DNA from 4 places in the Vibrio sp. Vb1554 genome. Region 1 is predicted to be linked to each of the others. Evidence: predicted binding sites of a transcription regulator. Region 1 holds the regulator's gene; each other region holds the start of a gene.
The links. The regulator MetJ, encoded in region 1, represses methionine synthesis genes. The targets are predictions, from matches to a motif close to TTAGACNTNTANANGTCTAA.

Region 1 (4,702 bases):
TGAAACTGTCTTAAGCTTTGAAGCGCTTCATGCGCAATTCGGCCATCTTTATTTAACCCTTCCAAAAACTCAATCAAGCGGTTAGTGGTTTTTCCTGCAGCAGAGACGACCACCAGATCATTTTCTGTCGAATACTCCTTGAGAATACCCACAACGCGTAAGTAGCATTCTGGGTTTGCTAAGCTACTGCCACCAAACTTATGCAGCTGACGTTGTACAGTCATTGTTATCGTCTCCTATTACTGGGTAGCTTTAGCGAACGCTTGTTCTAAATCTGTGATGAGGTCTTGTGCATCTTCCAAACCGACAGACAAACGCAATAGTTGATGAGAGACCCCAGCCTCCGCCAGCGCCTCCTCACCCATTGCACGGTGCGTCATGGATGCTGGGTGGCAAATCAAACTTTCTACACCACCTAATGACTCTGCTAATGAAAACAGTTGGAGCTCTTTCACAAACACCTTTAACTGTTCAAACGAACCAGCAAACTCAAAACTCAACATAGAGCCAAAGCCCGTTTGCTGCTTTTTAGCGATGTCATGACCTGGATGTTCCGGCAGGCTTGGATGATAGATAGTTTTAACTAACGCTTGTTTCTGTAGGTAAGCCAGTACCTGCTGTGAGCTCTCTTCATGTACTTTCATACGAGCACCAAGCGTACGAATACCTCGCAGCGTCATATAACTATCGAAAGGTGTGCCCGTTGCACCAATACAATTGCCCCACCATGCAAGCTCTTCTGCATGCGCTTCTGTGTTGGTGATGATTACCCCACCAATTACGTCCGAATGACCGTTGATGTACTTTGTTGTGGAGTGGATAACAAAATCCGCACCTAGCTCTAAAGGTTTTTGGTACACGGGTGTCAAAAAGGTATTGTCCACCGCAACTAACGCGCCGACTTGTTTCGCTTTTTCACAAGTAGCTGCAATATCCACTACGCGAACCAGAGGGTTTGACGGAGTTTCTAGCAAAATGAGTTTTGGTTTTTGTGCCAATGCAGCATCTAAAGCCTGTTCGTCTGATTGATCGACAAACTGAACCTTAAAATCGCCTTTGTTAGCTCGGGTATTAAAAAGACGATAGGTACCACCATAACAATCGTGAGGAGCAATAATGAGATCATCTGGGCCGAGAAAAGCGGAAACCCATAAATTTAATGCCGACGTACCGCAGTTAGTAACAACCGCTCCTTTTCCAGACTCAAGTTCAGATAGCGCACTTTCCAACAGTCCGCGGTTTGGATTACCAGATCGTGTGTAATCATACTTGGGCACTTCACCAAAAGCAGGAAAACCATAGTTAGTGGAAAGATAAATAGGTGGAACGACAGCATGATATTGGCTGTCTGATTCAATACCAGTGCGTACTGCAATGGTCGCAGGTTTGCGAGTGCTCATGGGTGTATCCTTTCACGGGTAATGACTTCTAAATAGGAATGCGCTATATCTAATGAGTAACATAAAGTGATCAACACGCTTCCTTTGCTGTTATGTTCACTTTACTCGTCAAAAAATGAGACGTCAACACTTCTAGACGTCTATATGTCTTTGCTTATGGCGGTAAATGCAGCTAAAATCAGCACCTAAATTATTTTTAACCGATTACATAAATGAAGGTGTGCAATGGCTGACTGGAATGGCGAATACATTAGCCCATATGCAGAGCACGGCAAAAAAAGCGAACAAGTAAAAAAAATTACCGTCTCTATCCCGCTAAAAGTTTTAAAGGTGCTAACTGATGAGCGTACTCGCCGTCAGATCAATAACTTACGCCATGCAACCAATAGCGAATTGCTATGCGAGGCATTTTTGCACGCGTACACAGGTCAGCCACTTCCGACAGATGAAGACCTTCGTAAAGACCGTCCTGATGATATTCCAACAGAAGTAAAAGCGCTGATGACGGAAATGGGCATCGAATTTGAGTCATTCGACGAAGAATAAAAAAGCCTGATAAGAGGTTTCAGGTAATGACTCTTGCCTCGAGCCAAATGAATGACATAAAAAATGGGACGCAATAGCGTCCCATTTTTGTGTATCACACCTGAAAGATATATTACTCTGCCATGTAGTTTTCAGGCATCTCGATACGAGCTACACCTGAATTAACCGCCGCCTGAGCAACCGCTTTTGCAACACGCGGTAGCAAACGTGAATCCATTGGTTTTGGAATAATATAGTCCGCACCAAACTCTAGCTTATCAACACCTGCAGCCTTCAATACGGCTTCAGGTACAGGCTCTTTTGCTAGCTCGCGAATCGCCTCAACGGCTGCAAGTTTCATTTCATCATTGATTTCACTTGCACGCACATCAAGAGCACCACGGAAAATGAATGGGAAACACAATACGTTGTTAACTTGGTTAGGATAATCACTACGGCCAGTACCCATGATCAAGTCATCACGAACTGCGTGAGCAAGTTCCGGCTTGATTTCAGGATCCGGGTTAGAGCATGCGAACACGATTGGCTTATCAGCCATCAACTTCAACGCTTCCGCTGGCAACAGGTTTGGACCAGATACACCTAGGAACAGATCTGCACCTTCAATTACGTCTTCTAGTGTGCGCTTATCTGTATTGTTCGCAAATAACTGCTTATATTCATTAAGGTCATCACGACGAGTGTGAATCACACCTTTGCGATCTAGCATGTAGATTTTTTCGCGCATTGCACCGCATTTGATCAGAAGCTCCATACACGCTACAGCGGCAGCGCCAGCGCCAAGACAAACAATTGTTGAATCTTCAAGTTTCTTACCTTGAAGTTCGATTGCATTCAGCATACCCGCTGCCGTTACAATAGCAGTACCATGTTGATCATCGTGGAATACTGGTACATCACAACGCTCAATCAAACGTTTTTCAATCTCAAAACAGTCTGGTGCTTTAATATCTTCAAGGTTGATACCGCCAAAAGTGTCTGCAATGCTCGCAACAGTATCCACAAATTCATCGATCGTGCGGTGCTTAACTTCAATATCAATAGAGTCAAGACCAGCAAAACGCTTAAACAGTAACGCTTTACCTTCCATCACAGGCTTAGATGCAAGTGGACCTAGGTTACCTAGACCTAGAATAGCGGTACCGTTAGAAATAACAGCAACCATGTTCCCTTTTGCAGTGTACTTGTACACGTTATCCGGGTTTTGTGCGATTTCACGCACTGGCTCTGCAACACCAGGGCTGTATGCAAGGGCAAGATCACCCGCCGTTTCCGCAGGCTTTGTCAGTTCGACAGCAATCTTTCCTGGAGTTGGATAAGCATGGTAATCCAATGCTTTTTGGCGATGTTCTTCTTCTGGAGTGGCTGCTTGGTGGTTGTCTTCAGACATGGACGTTTCTCTTTTTTATTTTTAGGTAAGGGGGCATAAATTCTATCGGATAGAAATCAAACTTCATAGGCAAGATTGCGAGCAATATCCTTAAAAAGCCGATAATAAAAGAGATTAGACCAGATAACGGGGTTAAGCACCCGATTTTCGAGTCAGGTGCTCTTTCTTCTTACTATTATTGGAGTATGCAAACTCAGAAAGTATCGTTACTCTTCGTCCACGTATTGCGCTTGGAGATAATTCTCAATACCAGACATTTCAATCAAGCCAAGTTGCGTCTCTAGCCAATCAACATGTTCTTCTTCATCTTCAAGAATATCTTGGAAGAGATCTCGAGACACATAATCTCGAATGTCTTCAGCGTAGGCAATCGCATCTTTTAAATCTGGAATAGCCGCCATTTCAAGCTTTAAGTCACACTCGAGCATTTCCTTGGTATCTTCACCAATCATCAACTTACCTAAATCTTGTAGGTTCGGTAAGCCTTCAAGGAACAAAATACGCTCAATTAGATGATCGGCATGCTTCATCTCATCGATAGATTCGTGATATTCCTTGTCTGCTAGGTGCTTTAAGCCCCAGTCTTTATACATTCGGGCATGAAGAAAATACTGATTAATAGCGACGAGCTCGTTACCGAGCACTTTATTGAGATGTTGAATGATGATTGGATCGCCTTTCATGACAAAACCCTCCTCTTTGGCTTCATTTAAATGTAGAAGCAAATGAGAAGGTGTCAAAATGTAAGGCAAATAATTACTGCATACTTACAGCAATTAGCTGGCTTGTTTAAATTCCGTGTAACTAGTTTCCGCTAAAATTTCCTTGGCCTGTCTGATGCACTTACCACATTGGCTGCCCAATGCCGTGCACTTTTTGATTCCTTTAATATCTGTTACGCCTTCATCTATCGCCAACTTCCTGATTTTTTTGTCGGAGACACCATGGCAAAGACAAACGTACATACTCAAAAAACCTATAAAACTAATCTGTGACAAACAATATAAACAAGAATAGTTCTTGTTACCAGTCGCATTATGGTGTCCGCTCAGAATATTTGGTTATAACGATTTTACCGCTGCAGGAAAAGATCAAAGGGTTAAGAGGGGTGAGTAAAAGCGTTAAGAAATAAAGTCGGTAAAACTCTGTTTTTAAATCGAAAAAGTGACGTCTTTTATTTCAACACTTATAACTAAATGTAATCTAGAAATGAAAAAGGGAAGCCTAAGCTTCCCTTTTCGATGCGCTTTCTTCAAAAAGAAGAACAGTGCAAGATTTCGTTTAATTCGTTATGAATTAGTCGAAGATCTTAGCAACAACACCAGCACCTACTGTACGGCCACCTTCACGGATCGCGAAACGTAGA
Region 2 (4,702 bases), on a different contig from region 1:
AGAAAGAGTGTACAGTTGCCCAAAACTGGCTGATTTCCGTTAGCGTTTGACCATCAAACATCTTGATGTCGCCAATCACGTTACGGAAACCAAGGATCAGACCACCGGTGATGATCGCTGGTAGCAGTGGTACAAAGATTTCTGCAAGGTGGGAAATACCACGCTCAACGATATTCATGTTTTGACGAGCAGCGTTCTTCGCTTCGTCTTTGCTGGCTTCACTTTTACCCGTCAGTCCGATCAGTACCTTGTAAACTTCATCCACTTCAGTACCGATAACCACTTGGAACTGGCCTGCGTTGGTAAAACAGCCCTTCACCATCGGTAATGTTTCTAACTGTTTCGTATCTGCTTTGTCCGTATCATTTAGAACAAAACGCAAGCGAGTTAAACAGTGACTTACACTGGCAATATTGTCCGGCCCCCCGACCAGCTCAATAAGACGCTCCACGTCTTTACGCGCAATCTTACTCATAACTTTGTCCACCCTGTATTGGATACATTCGATTCATCATTTTGTTTTTATAAATGGGAACATTCCCATTTCTTAATTTTAATATTGCCATTCGAAGACAAAAAACAAAATGGGAACAGTCCCATTAATTGAGAATGATCACAGTATAATTTTAGAGCAGATCGTTTTAGTGTGGATTAACAAACGATAGGCTGTTGAGTAAAGTGAACCACTTCCTCATCACCATTTAATTGATTGATCAGCATGTTAGCGGACTTCTCACCTGCAAGGGTATAACCTGGGTCGACACTAAATACTTTAGGGAAAAGGAAAGAGAGCAATTCATTACCACCAACACCTGTCACAACCACGTCTTCACGGCCTAACTCTTGAAGACGCTTAATCACGCCCAACGCGATGGTGTCACTGGCGCACACGATGGCCTGAGTATCAGATTGAAGGACTTTGTCTACCAACTGATAAGCACTTTCATGGCTCAACTTACCCGTTTGGAAACAAGGTGCAATTTGCTTGCGTTGACACCAAGCTTTATAAGCATTTAGACGAGCTAAGCCAGTGGTTTTGTCTTCAGGATCAACACCAATATAAGCAATGCGAGATAAAGATTGCTGCTCAAGGTGAGACAAAGCCATGTCTATCACACCTTGGTTATCGTAGTTGATCGAGGAAACCATTTGCGTGTCCATCGCGATCACGACGATACGATTCCCCCACTCCGCCAATGCTCGCTCATCACATCCAGTAAAGCCAAACACGATCACCCCATCGACGTTGCGACGTTTAAGCACATCCAAATGCTCATTGGTTTTATCGCGATCGAATTGGCTCTCCATGATCACCGCATCATAACCAGCGGAATACAAAGCATTGAGCATGGTACCAACGGCGCGATTTTCTGATGGTGAATCTAAACGGGAGATGATAACCCCAATAACCTTTTGACTGCCACCACGCATCGACTGCGCCGACTTTGATGGGACGTAGCCTGATTCACGAATGATTTGCTCTACCTTCTCACGCGTTTGCGGTTTCACTTTTGGATCGTTAGTAAGCACACGGCTTACTGTCGATTTGCCCACGCCTGCCAATTTTGCGATATCAAGAATGGTGAGTTTTTTGCTCATAAGTGTTCAGACTAAAAGAAGGAATCAAACAAAAGGGAAGCAGTGGCTTCCCTTAACTCAGTCAGTAATGCAGATTACTTGTTTAAGTACGCAGGCACATCTGCAATGCTATCTAATACTACCGTTGCAATGGCTTCGCCCTGTTCTGTTACTGGCTTACCAGTGCGAACCAAAATCTTAGTGCCAACGCCTGCCGCTTCTGCTGCCATCATGTCTTCAGCTTTATCGCCGATCATCACAGATTTCTCCATGTCGATCTTCAAGAAGTCACGCGCAGAAATGAACATGCCTGGTTTTGGCTTACGGCACTCACAATCTTGCTTGTACTCGCCAATGCCATGTTCTGGATGATGTGGACAGTAATAGATACCATCGAACTCAACACCATTATCAGCAAAGTTCCAATCCATCCATTGAGTCAGAGACAAGAAACGGTCTTCACTGAATTTACCGCGTGCGATGCCCGATTGATTCGTCACTAACACTAGAAGGTAGCCTTTATCTTTTAGCGCTTTCGTCGCTTCAAATACACCATCAATGTACTCAAAATCATGTTCGTCATGAACGTAGCCGTGGTCAACGTTTATTACGCCATCACGATCGATAAAAACAGCAGGTTTTGCCAAAACGTATTTCTCTATTAACTCGGTTTAATCAGATTATTACATACCTTATAAACTTCAACACTATCTAATTCATTCTAGGCCTCGACAAAACGGTTGATTTGTTGGGCAAGAATCGGTAAATCTGAGGGTGCCCCGCCGTCTACCTCCTGCTTGTTATCTATACATCTTCGTTTCAAAACAGAACATCCATACATTTAGACGTCTAGACGTAAAAATATCTATTGACTTCATTCTGCTTAACCCATAGCATCAACTGAAAATTGAGATAAAGCTCAACATTAAGTTCTGTCAAAGGCCGTTTTTGACAGCGAAGTTCCCCGTATCTTTGGGCAGGTTGAAACATGATAGAAATAAAAAACGTCAATAAAGTGTTCTACCAAGGCAGTAAGGAAATCCTTGCCCTGAAAGACATTAACCTACACATCGACAAAGGCACCATCTTTGGTGTTATCGGTTCATCAGGTGCTGGTAAAAGTACGCTGATCCGCTGTGTCAACATGCTAGAAGCACCGACCTCTGGTTCCATCATCGTTGATGGTGTGGATCTAACCAAACTCAGTAAAAAACAACTAGTCGAAACACGCCGTAACATTGGCATGATCTTCCAGCACTTTAACCTGCTTTCGTCTCGTACTGTGTTTGATAATGTGGCATTACCCCTAGAACTGGCAGGTAAAGACAAATCGCAAATCACAACAAAAGTAACTGAGTTGCTAAAGCTTGTAGGCTTAGCCGACAAACACGAGAGCTACCCATCTAACTTAAGTGGCGGCCAAAAACAGCGTGTGGCAATTGCTCGTGCATTGGCATCCGATCCTAGCGTGCTGCTTTGTGATGAGGCCACTAGCGCACTAGATCCGGCAACAACTCAATCTATCCTTGAGTTATTGAAAGAGATCAACCGCAAACTCAACATCACGATTTTACTTATCACTCACGAAATGGAAGTCGTAAAAAGTATCTGTCACGAAGTAGCAATCATCGGTGGTGGTGAGCTGGTGGAAAAAGGCACCGTTGGCGATATTTTTGCGCACCCTAAAACGGAGCTGGCGCACCAATTCATTCGCTCAACACTGGATCTTTCCATTCCTGAAGATTACCAAGCACGTCTGCAAACAGAGCGTGTTGATGGCAGCTACCCGTTGGTTCGCTTAGAGTTTACTGGCGCAACCGTCGATGCACCGTTAATGTCGCAAATTTCTCGTAAATACAATATTGATGTGAGTATTTTGAGTTCCGACCTTGATTACGCTGGTGGCGTGAAATTCGGCATGATGGTCGCAGAGCTATTTGGTAACGAAGAAGATGACAACGCAGCTCTTGAATACCTGCGCAAGCACAACGTAAAAGTAGAGGTACTTGGTTATGTCCTTTAATACGATTTCTGAATGGCTGAGTTTAAACAGCAAACTACTTTTAGGTGCAACGTGGGAAACGCTTTACATGGTTGCGGTTGCCGGATTAGTCGGCTTTGCTGTGGGTATTCCATTAGGCGTAATCCTCCATATTACTAAGAAAGGCGGCCTACTTGAAAACACCAAACTAAATAGCGGCTTAGGCGCTATCGTTAACATTGGTCGCTCAGTGCCATTCCTCGTACTGATGGTTGCGATTATTCCAGTGACAAAAATGCTGGTTGGAACCTTTATCGGTACAACCGCAGCAATCGTCCCACTGACTATTGGCGCCATTCCTTTTGTCGCTCGTCTTATTGAAGGCGCTTTATTAGAAGTACCGACAGGCTTGGTGGAAGCAGCGCAGTCAATGGGGGCGACTCCAACACAGATCATCACAAAAGTTCTACTACCTGAAGCAATGCCGACTATTGTTAACTCAGTAACGATTACCTTGGTCACTCTCGTTAGCTACTCAGCTATGGCGGGTACGGTAGGCGGCGGCGGCCTAGGTGACGTAGCCATTCGTTACGGTTTCCACCGCTACGATGTAACTATCATGGCCGTGACTGTCGTGATGTTGATTGTTCTAGTACAGATTATTCAGTCTATCGGCGACGCAGTGGTGCGCCGTGTAGACCACAGATAAGCATCAAAAATACAAATTATAAGGAGATAAAGATGAAATTTAGCCTTAAAGGTCTTTTGACTGTAGCAACGGCCGCCTCTGCTCTTGCTCTAGCGGGTTGCGGCGACAAAGAAGTAGACGTAAACAAAGTAAAAGTTGGCGTTATTGCTGGTGCTGAAGCACAAGTAGCCGAAGTTGCCGCTAAAGTAGCAAAAGAGAAATACAACCTAGACGTTGAGCTAGTAACATTTACCGATTACGTAACACCAAACGCCGCTCTGGATGATGGTTCAGTAGACGCGAATGCGTTCCAGCACAAACCATACCTAGACCAACAAGTGAAAGACCGCGGCTACAAACTGGCTATCGCGGGTAACTCATTCGTTTACCCTATTGCTGGTTACTCAAAGCAAGTAAAATCAATTGATGAAATTCAAGATGGCGCACGCATCGCA
Region 3 (4,702 bases), on a different contig from region 1:
GGAGAAACAGGACTGCTTTGTGGGGCAGGGCGGTATGAGCCGAAATGGCTGGATAAAAGTTGCTGAAAATAAAAAGCCCCCGCCATAGGCGAGGGCTTGATTGATTCTTGCTTGGCTTGATTATTTGATGCCAGCGAAATCGCGTAGAAGTGCAGCTTTGTCTGTCGCTTCCCACGGGAATTCTTCACGACCGAAGTGACCGTAAGCCGCTGTCTTCTTGTAGATAGGTTGAAGAAGGTTAAGCATTTCTTGTAGACCGTATGGACGTAGGTCGAAGAATTGACGAACCGCTTCAATGATGATGTCGTGAGATACTTTCTCAGTACCGAACGTTTCCACCATGATAGACGTTGGATCAGCAACACCGATTGCGTAAGAAAGTTGGATCTCACAACGGTCAGCCATGCCTGCCGCTACGATGTTTTTCGCTACGTAGCGTGCTGCGTATGCTGCACTACGGTCAACTTTTGATGGATCTTTACCAGAAAACGCACCGCCACCGTGACGAGCTGCGCCGCCGTAGGTATCTACGATGATCTTACGACCAGTTAGGCCACAGTCACCCATAGGACCACCGATTACGAAGCGACCGGTTGGGTTAATGAAGAAGTTTGTTTCTTTGTTGATCCACTCAGAAGGTAGCACTGGCTTAATGATCTCTTCCATTACCGCTTCACGCAGGTCTGAAGTTGAGATTGAGTCACAGTGTTGAGTTGAAAGAACAACCGCGTCGATACCAACGATGTTACCTTGATCGTATTGGAATGTTACCTGAGATTTTGCATCAGGACGCAACCAAGGTAGTGTGCCGTTTTTACGAACTTCTGCTTGCTTTTGAACAAGACGGTGAGAGTAAGTAATTGGCGCTGGCATTAGTACTTCAGTTTCGTTACAAGCGTAACCAAACATGATGCCTTGGTCGCCTGCACCTTGTTCTTTAGGGTCAGCTTTATCAACACCTTGGTTGATATCTGGCGACTGTTTACCGATTGTGTTTAGTACCGCACAAGAATCTGCGTCAAAGCCCATATCTGAATGTACGTAGCCGATTTCACGAACGGTTTCACGAGTTAACTCTTCGATGTCTACCCATGCTGAAGTCGTGATTTCACCACCCACCATTACCATACCGGTTTTAACGTAAGTCTCACATGCAACACGAGCCTTTGGATCTTGCTCTAGAATCGCGTCAAGAACCGCATCAGAAATCTGGTCTGCAATTTTATCTGGATGACCTTCTGATACTGACTCAGAAGTAAACAGGTGCTTAGCCATGTTAGCTCCACTATATCTGGTTTAAAACTGGGGAATGATAAACTCTCCAGCGCAAATTAATACTAATTTTTGTAGGTGTATCTACATCTAGACGTCTATTCTAAATTTGATTGCTCGAATTACAAGCTCTTTTTTGGTTTTTGTTATAACCAAACGTTTGCCTGATTTATTGATAATTTTAAGAACTTCGAACGATTTGGCGCGAAAGGTGCAATATTTGTGAGGTTTTGGACTGGAAAACGTTTGCACACCCAACAGGGCTTTGAGAGAATTATGACCTACTTTTCGTTTCGCTTAATGTACTCAGGAGCAGACATGTCGTCTCGTAAACATCTTGCCAATGCAATTCGTGCTCTAAGCATGGATGGTGTTCAACAAGCTAACTCAGGCCACCCAGGCGCACCAATGGGTATGGCTGATATCGCTGAAGTTCTTTGGCGCTCTCACCTAAACCATAACCCTTCAAACCCAGAGTGGGCCGACCGCGATCGCTTTGTGCTGTCAAACGGTCATGGGTCAATGCTTATTTACTCTCTACTGCACTTAAGCGGTTACGAGCTATCTATTGACGATCTGAAAAACTTCCGTCAATTGCACTCAAAAACCCCAGGTCACCCAGAGTACGGCTACGCGCCTGGTATCGAGACAACAACGGGTCCTCTAGGTCAAGGCATCACTAACGCTGTTGGTATGGCGATCGCAGAGAAAGCACTAGCGGCACAGTTCAACAAAGAAGGTCACGATATCGTTGACCACTTTACGTATGTGTTCATGGGTGACGGCTGTCTAATGGAAGGCATCTCGCATGAAGCATGCTCTCTTGCTGGGACGTTAGGTCTAGGCAAACTGATCGCGTTTTGGGATGACAACGGCATTTCTATCGACGGTCACGTTGAAGGCTGGTTCTCTGACGATACACCTAAGCGTTTTGAAGCGTACGGCTGGCATGTAATCCCAGCAGTCGATGGTCACGACTCAGACGCGATCAACGCAGCAATTGAAGCAGCAAAAGCGGACCCACGTCCTACGCTTATCTGTACCAAAACAATTATCGGTTTCGGTTCTCCTAACAAGTCTGGTTCGCACGACTGTCACGGTGCACCACTAGGTCACGATGAGATCCAAGCGGCTCGTGAATACCTAGGTTGGGAGTATGGCCCATTTGAGATCCCGGCAGATGTTTACGCTGAGTGGGATGCAAAAGAAGCGGGCGCCGCGAAAGAAGCAGCTTGGAATGAAAAATTCGAGGCATACGCTGCAGCTTACCCTGCTGAAGCGGCAGAGCTTAAACGACGTCTAAACGGCGAACTTCCTGCACAGTGGGAAGAAAAAGCGAACCAAATCATTGCCGATCTTCAAGCAAACCCAGCGAACATTGCATCACGTAAAGCATCGCAAAATGCACTAGAAGCGTTTGGTCAAATGCTTCCTGAGTTTATGGGTGGTTCTGCTGACCTAGCGCCTTCTAACCTGACCATGTGGTCTGGTTCTAAGTCTCTAGAAACGGAGGACTTCTCTGGCAACTACATCCACTACGGTGTACGCGAATTCGGTATGACTGCTATCATCAACGGTATCGCATTGCACGGTGGTTTCGTTCCTTACGGCGCAACATTCCTAATGTTCATGGAATACGCTCGTAACGCAATGCGTATGGCTGCGCTGATGAAAATTCAGAACATCCAAGTTTACACGCATGATTCGATCGGTCTTGGCGAAGATGGCCCAACTCACCAACCTGTTGAGCAAATGGCGTCTCTACGTGTAACTCCAAACATGAGCACATGGCGCCCATGTGACCAAGTTGAGTCTGCAGTTGCATGGAAACTAGCGATTGAACGTAAAGATGCACCAACTGCACTTATCTTCTCTCGTCAAAACCTAGCGCAACAAGAGCGTACTGCTGAACAAGTCGCAGACATCGCGAAAGGTGCTTACATCCTGAAAGATAGCGAAGGTAAGCCTGAGCTAATCCTTATCGCAACAGGTTCTGAGGTTGAGCTTGCAGTGAAAGCCGCTGAGCAACTAACTTCAGAAGGCAAGAAAGTACGCGTTGTTTCAATGCCATCAACAGACGCATTCGACAAACAAGACGCTGCTTACCGTGAATCTGTACTGCCATCAGACGTAACGGCACGTATCGCTATTGAAGCGGGCATTGCGGATTTCTGGTACAAGTACGTAGGCTTCGACGGTCGTATCATCGGTATGACAACATTCGGTGAATCTGCACCTGCTGGTCAGCTATTCGAGATGTTTGGCTTCACGACTGAAAACGTAGTGAACACAGCTAAAGAATTGCTAGCGTAATTGCAGGACCATCTAAACAGTCGAACGTAAACGACAACTGTTAGATGCTAAAGTTAGAAAGGCCATCATTATGATGGCCTTTTTATTTTTGTCAGGTTTTCCAACCTTGTGGAATGCTTTGGTGAATGCAGTCTAAAAGTACGGATAAGCGCAGTGGTGGTCGTCCTGCTGGTGTATAGCAGTTAATGGAAATAGGCTCAGAAACCCAACCTTCTAAGCATGGTGTGATTCGCCCTGGGTGATGTTTCTCATAGCCGCATGCTGTCCAAGTCGGCAGCAGTCCAATACCATGACCATTCGCGATACTGTCTATTTGCATTGCTATGTTGTCGCTGTATAAGCGACTAACAAAGGGTTCTAAAAAGAACTCACCGTGTTGAGGGTGTGCTAGCATCAATCCATTTTCTTGCACTGAACCAAAATCGATCCATGGATGTGCTTCAAGTTCTTTGGGGTGCGGTATAGGCCCATGTTGTTTTAGATAATTTGGAGAGGCAAAAGGCGTATAGCGAAATACCCCCAGCACTTCTTTTCGCCAGTCTAGCTCTTTACGTTCACCGAGCCAGATGAACAAATCTGGGTCATGATGCGCCTCAGAAAAGTCACTGGTAAGTTGAACTCTAACATCGGGATTATCAGCAAGAAAACGATTGAGTACGCCGCCGAGCCAGCTTCTAACTAAGGCAGTATGACAAACAATATGCAGTGGCCCTGAAACTTGGTTCGTTAAACCTTGCAGTGCATCATAACTCTCTTCGCTTAACTCAAGAATCTGGCGGCTGTAGTGGGCAAAGATTTCTCCAGCTCTTGTCAGAACTAATCGATTACCTTGTCTGGCGGTTAGAGCCTGACCGAAGTCTTCTTCTAATTGTGCCAAGCGACGACTTAGCGTTGATTTTGGCTGATTAAGGGCTTTAGCAGCGGCTGTCAAACTTTTATGCTGATTGAGCGCATCAAAGGCTCTAATTGATGCTAAGTCGTGCATATTTCTTTTACTCCTTACTGCGTTATGTACGAGTTCCATAAATGGAAAGAACCGTTCCATAACTCTCACTATGCATCTCATTCTATTTGTGAATAATTCACTTTCGAAAATAATAATCATTATCAATTATGG
Region 4 (4,702 bases), on a different contig from region 1:
CTTCTCTAAAGCCTCTAGATGCTCCATGCCTTTTATCGTGACGTGTTTGTTTACCCGTTTATCTGACCAAAACCATGCCATTGCGGTCTCAAAAAGTGCGATGCCAGTATTGTCGATGTTGTCTTTTAGAATTGCTTCGCGTTGGCATTCTTCCATATGAGGGAAGCAAAGCTCAAGATTGCGTCTGATCGTAACTTGACGTTTTCTCATGAGTCGCATAGCTAAACGACCAATGTTGCGTCCCAAAGCTAGTTGAACTTTAAAAGGAAGGAGGCTAAGTAAGTACATCACGCTAATGATAATTAACGTTCCCCAGTAACGAGGCAAAAGAAATTCGGCCTTGAATGCAGGCTTTTTGTATTTGTTCATGTAAGTATTGTCAGATGTGCCCATCTATAAGTGATAAAAACAATGATAATGGACTGCACTTTTATCATTGATAACGCTAATAACATAAATTAAAGCGCGCGGATTCTATGGTTCCTCGACACACTACACAATAAGAACTTTGCAGAAATATGTAGGGAATGAAAAAGCAGTAAAGATGAGTCGCCACGTTAACATCTATCGGAGTGATTTATCTACTGCCCTTTCCTAAAGTTTGAAGAAACATAACTTTGTATTTTCAATGCGCTAAATAATGCCTGTTTTTCAATCACATAATGCGACCGTGATGAATGCAACAATAAGACATCATATCAATACTCGCCATTAGCGATTGAATTTGTACTAAAAAGCCGCAGCAATTTCTCGCTGCGGCTTCTTATTCACTTAACAAGTAGAGTGGCGTTATTCGTGCCCTACTGTTTTGGATAATAAATTTACGATCAACACACCAGCGATGATAAACCCAATACCAACTAGGGCTGGTAAGTCTAGACGCTGTCCGTAAACAAAGTAACCAACCGTCGCAACCAAAACGATCCCAGCACCACTCCATATGGCATAAACAACCCCGACAGGCATTGTTTGCACTGTGACGGAAAGCAAGAAGAAAGCGATGCCGTAACCAATCAAAACGACTGTGCTCGGCATTACTTTCGTAAATTGCTCTGTTTTGGGAATATAAGAAGTGGCAATCACTTCACATACAATCGCTATCGACAGCGCCAACATTGGTGGCATAGAGACAAGCATTTTGAACATAAGGCATTAACGCTCAACAGAAATGTAACCGACAACATGTCCGGATAATTAGGCCGCGCATTATACCCAACTCATCTCACGATGGAATACCACTAACGATGTTTACACACCATCACTTTCACTTACTTTTTGATGACCAGGTGAAAGGCTGACGTTTTGGTGCTGACGAGAAATTTCAAAGTAGATATGCATATCAATCGGCTCAGGTGTATTGAGTAGCATCTTACCTACTTCACGTTGGAAATGACCATAATTACCTAGCTCATCCGTTAGTTCTAGGAGCTCGTAAGAGGCTTCATCGGCAAACATTCCATACGCATACTGATAATGACTGATATCCTTGCTCTTATCATAACCCAGCTTTTGAAGAGCTTGATCAATCTCTTCCGGCGTATAAATGTCTTTATCACCAAAAGAATGCAGTAGCACGCAAGGAACTTCTTGAGCTATGCTCTGAATCTTTGTCTTTCTCTTGAAAATACCGAACATAATGTCCTCCACTGACGATGTTTCCAAATATGCACATTAATGCAAAATGGTGAGCTGATTGTTTTTAGTATGGCTCATTAATTTGAGACTTCCTTACTACGAAGTCACCTTCACATATTAACGTGATCGCATAATTACCAGCAAATAGTACACACTGCGTTTCAAACCTATCTCATCAGAAACTCTGCTTTAGTCACAATTGTGTGACAACCCCGAGTACGGTTTACCATAATGTAAAGAGTAGATTGAAAAGTCGGATTTCGTATCGACATCTAAACTTAATTAAGTTAGCTTTAGAAGTATAGACGTCTAGATTGACTATACTTAGGGAGAGAAAGTCGTGCCAATTAGAATTCCAGATCAATTACCAGCTACCGATGTATTAAGGACAGAAAACATCTTCGTGATGAGTGAAACGCGTGCAGCGAGTCAGGAAATACGTCCTTTAAGAGTGCTGATCCTTAATCTGATGCCAAAAAAAATAGAGACTGAAACTCAGTTTCTGCGTCTACTCTCAAACAGCCCACTACAGGTTAACGTCGAATTACTGCGCATTGATAACCGCCCGAGTAAAAATACGCCAACTGAACATTTAGACACGTTTTATCGCCAATTTGAAATGGTGAGAGATAAAAACTTCGATGGCATGATCATTACTGGAGCTCCATTAGGTTTGGTGCAATTTGAAGATGTCATTTATTGGGATCATCTCAAAACCATCATGGAGTGGGCAAAAGATCATGTGACATCTACTCTTTATGTTTGCTGGGCTGCGCAAGCAGGGTTAAAGCTACTCTACGATCTACCTAAAAAAACGCGTAAAGAAAAACTTTCAGGTGTTTATCATCATCAAATCCATCATCAGTTTCACCCTATCTTACGCGGATTTGATGACACGTTTTTGGCTCCTCACTCGCGTTACGCAGATTTTTCGCCTCACTTTCTAGAAGAGCATACTGACTTAGACATTTTAGCGACATCGGATGTCGCAGGTGTGTACTTGGCCACCACAAAAGACAAACGCAATGTCTTTGTCACAGGACACCCTGAGTATGATTCTCACACCTTACATAATGAATATATCCGAGATTTAAGCGAAGGTATGGAGCCCGCTATTCCTGTCAACTATTACCCAAACAACAACCCAGATAACCCACCAATTGCAAGCTGGAGAAGCCATGGACACCTCCTCTTTTTAAACTGGCTTAACTACTGTGTTTATCAGCAAACACCGTACGACCTCGATCACTTCAGTGAAGATGCTTTCACTAAAGACGATTAGCTTCAAAATAAGCAAACAAAGCACTCATCATTACCGAAATGTAATATGTGAACCAAGCCGCCATATGGCGGCTTTTTCATAACAGTTTGCAAACCTGATCGCATAGTGTTTTTTCCTCAATAGGCTTTTGCTAAGTAATTCATATCATGCAGAAAGATTCAGGGATGTAGGGATAAAGAATGAAAACAGCAAAGCTCGGTGCACTATTATTATTGTCTCAGTTTGCACTCGTGGGTTGCGTGACGGTGAAAGAAGATGGAAGCCCTGTCGTTAAAGCCGATCCTGTGGCAATGGCAGAATCACGTATCGCACTTGGCTTAGGTTATTTAGACGGCGGTAACATGATTCGCGCGCATGATAACTTACAACAAGCCTTAAACCACGCACCTCAATACTATCGCGCGCAATTATCTATGGCTCACTACTACGAAACGGTTGGTGAAGATATTAAAGCCGAACAGATGTATAAACGCTCTCTACGCCAACACACTAAAAACGGAAATGTGCTCAATAACTACGGTACTTTTCTTTGCAAGCGAGGTGACTTCGAAAAAGCCGATCAGATGTTTAATCGAGCCATTGAGCAGCCTTATTACTACCTTATTCCAGCGAGCTATGAGAATGCAGCTTTTTGTGCGCTAAAATCACAAGATAAAGACAAAGCGAGATACTACTTTACTAGAGCTATCGATCATGACCCTCATAGACCAAAATCGATTTTGCAACTCGCTAAAATAGAAATTGATAGCGGTGATTATACTGAAGCTAGAATTCGATTAATGAGATTCAATCAAATGTATGGTGTAAAGAAGCCTTCTTTGCAACTCATGATTCAACTTGAACGTGCAGCAGGCAATGAAGCTCTCGAGAAAAAGTATCAAAAACAATTGGAAAAATTTTCTTAGTACAAAATAGCGATACATAAGGCGCATTAGCTCACAGCCAATACAGCGCTTGACCAAGAATCCAGTGAATTCAGACTCACGGTGATACATTCATCCTGTACATAAACGTCAAATTCGGTACTATTTGAACGGAATAAGTGACCAAGTCACATTATAAAAAGTGCGCACACAACGAAATTTGTACATCATACTGTTTTTAAGATTGATTTCGGCACATTGATAAATACTAAATATTACTGACATGCACCAGAAGGAAGTTGAAGCCGGATGAAACCTGCCTGCACTCTGTTATTACTCACTTTGCTGAGTTCACCTTTTGTCGTCAGTGCACAAGAAAATATTGAGAAAACATTCACGTTTGGCATTGTGTCCAATAAAGCCCAAAGCAAAATCAAAAAAGCGACGCCCCTTACTCAGTATGTAACTGAAAATATGGCTGAATATGGTTACGCAAAAGGGGCGGTAAAGGTATTTAAAAATTATCGTCAGCTCGCGGTTGCGCTTGAAAATGGCACCGTTCAAATTGCAACGGCGACCCCCTTTAATGCGATGACCTTAGAAAAGGAGTCTAATAGCCAAATCCTTGCTATACGATGGAAAAAAGGCCTGCAAAAATATCATACGGTGTTCTTTACTAATAAAGAGAGTGGCATTGAGTCATTTTCTGACCTGCGCGGAAAAACGCTTGTTTTCGAAAAGCGCACGTCTACCAGCAGCTATTACCTACCTGCGATTACATTGCTGAATCACGGAGAAAAACTGCAATACCTTCCCTCTCCTGATGACAAACCGGCCAAAGACAGCATTGGTTATTTATTCCTTGATGAGCAACTCGCTCAGTCAAATGAAATCAACCTATCTGTATGGGTATATAAACAGA

Region 2: the regulator MetJ is predicted to act here: its motif matches at 2,420-2,439, upstream of metN (methionine ABC transporter ATP-binding protein MetN).
Region 3: the regulator MetJ is predicted to act here: its motif matches at 1,355-1,374, upstream of metK (methionine adenosyltransferase).
Region 4: the regulator MetJ is predicted to act here: its motif matches at 1,929-1,948, upstream of metA (homoserine O-acetyltransferase MetA).

What each region holds. Positions count from the first base shown of each region.
Region 1 covers NZ_JAWPOJ010000032.1:63-4,764, reverse strand. The annotation lists gene R8N28_RS20025 (bifunctional aspartate kinase/homoserine dehydrogenase II) at 1-224, opposite strand, end outside; gene R8N28_RS20020 (O-succinylhomoserine (thiol)-lyase) at 240-1,400, opposite strand; gene metJ (met regulon transcriptional regulator MetJ) at 1,626-1,946, shown strand; gene R8N28_RS20010 (malic enzyme-like NAD(P)-binding protein) at 2,059-3,336, opposite strand; gene bfr (bacterioferritin) at 3,543-4,019, opposite strand; gene R8N28_RS20000 ((2Fe-2S)-binding protein) at 4,113-4,301, opposite strand; partial or broken gene tuf (elongation factor Tu) at 4,633-4,702, opposite strand, start outside.
Region 2 covers NZ_JAWPOJ010000020.1:28,635-33,336, forward strand. The annotation lists gene treB (PTS trehalose transporter subunit IIBC) at 1-475, opposite strand, end outside; gene treR (trehalose operon repressor TreR) at 652-1,599, opposite strand; gene gmhB (D-glycero-beta-D-manno-heptose 1,7-bisphosphate 7-phosphatase) at 1,674-2,225, opposite strand; gene metN (methionine ABC transporter ATP-binding protein MetN) at 2,567-3,601, shown strand; gene R8N28_RS16445 (methionine ABC transporter permease) at 3,591-4,268, shown strand; gene R8N28_RS16450 (MetQ/NlpA family lipoprotein) at 4,301-4,702, shown strand, end outside.
Region 3 covers NZ_JAWPOJ010000018.1:77,929-82,630, reverse strand. The annotation lists gene metK (methionine adenosyltransferase) at 121-1,275, opposite strand; gene tkt (transketolase) at 1,591-3,585, shown strand; gene R8N28_RS15645 (LysR family transcriptional regulator) at 3,677-4,570, opposite strand.
Region 4 covers NZ_JAWPOJ010000033.1:13,616-18,317, forward strand. The annotation lists gene R8N28_RS20275 (LpxL/LpxP family Kdo(2)-lipid IV(A) lauroyl/palmitoleoyl acyltransferase) at 1-369, opposite strand, end outside; gene R8N28_RS20280 (DMT family transporter) at 790-1,125, opposite strand; gene R8N28_RS20285 (DUF6559 family protein) at 1,249-1,635, opposite strand; gene metA (homoserine O-acetyltransferase MetA) at 1,976-2,917, shown strand; gene pilW (type IV pilus biogenesis/stability protein PilW) at 3,097-3,822, shown strand; gene R8N28_RS20300 (phosphate/phosphite/phosphonate ABC transporter substrate-binding protein) at 4,090-4,702, shown strand, end outside.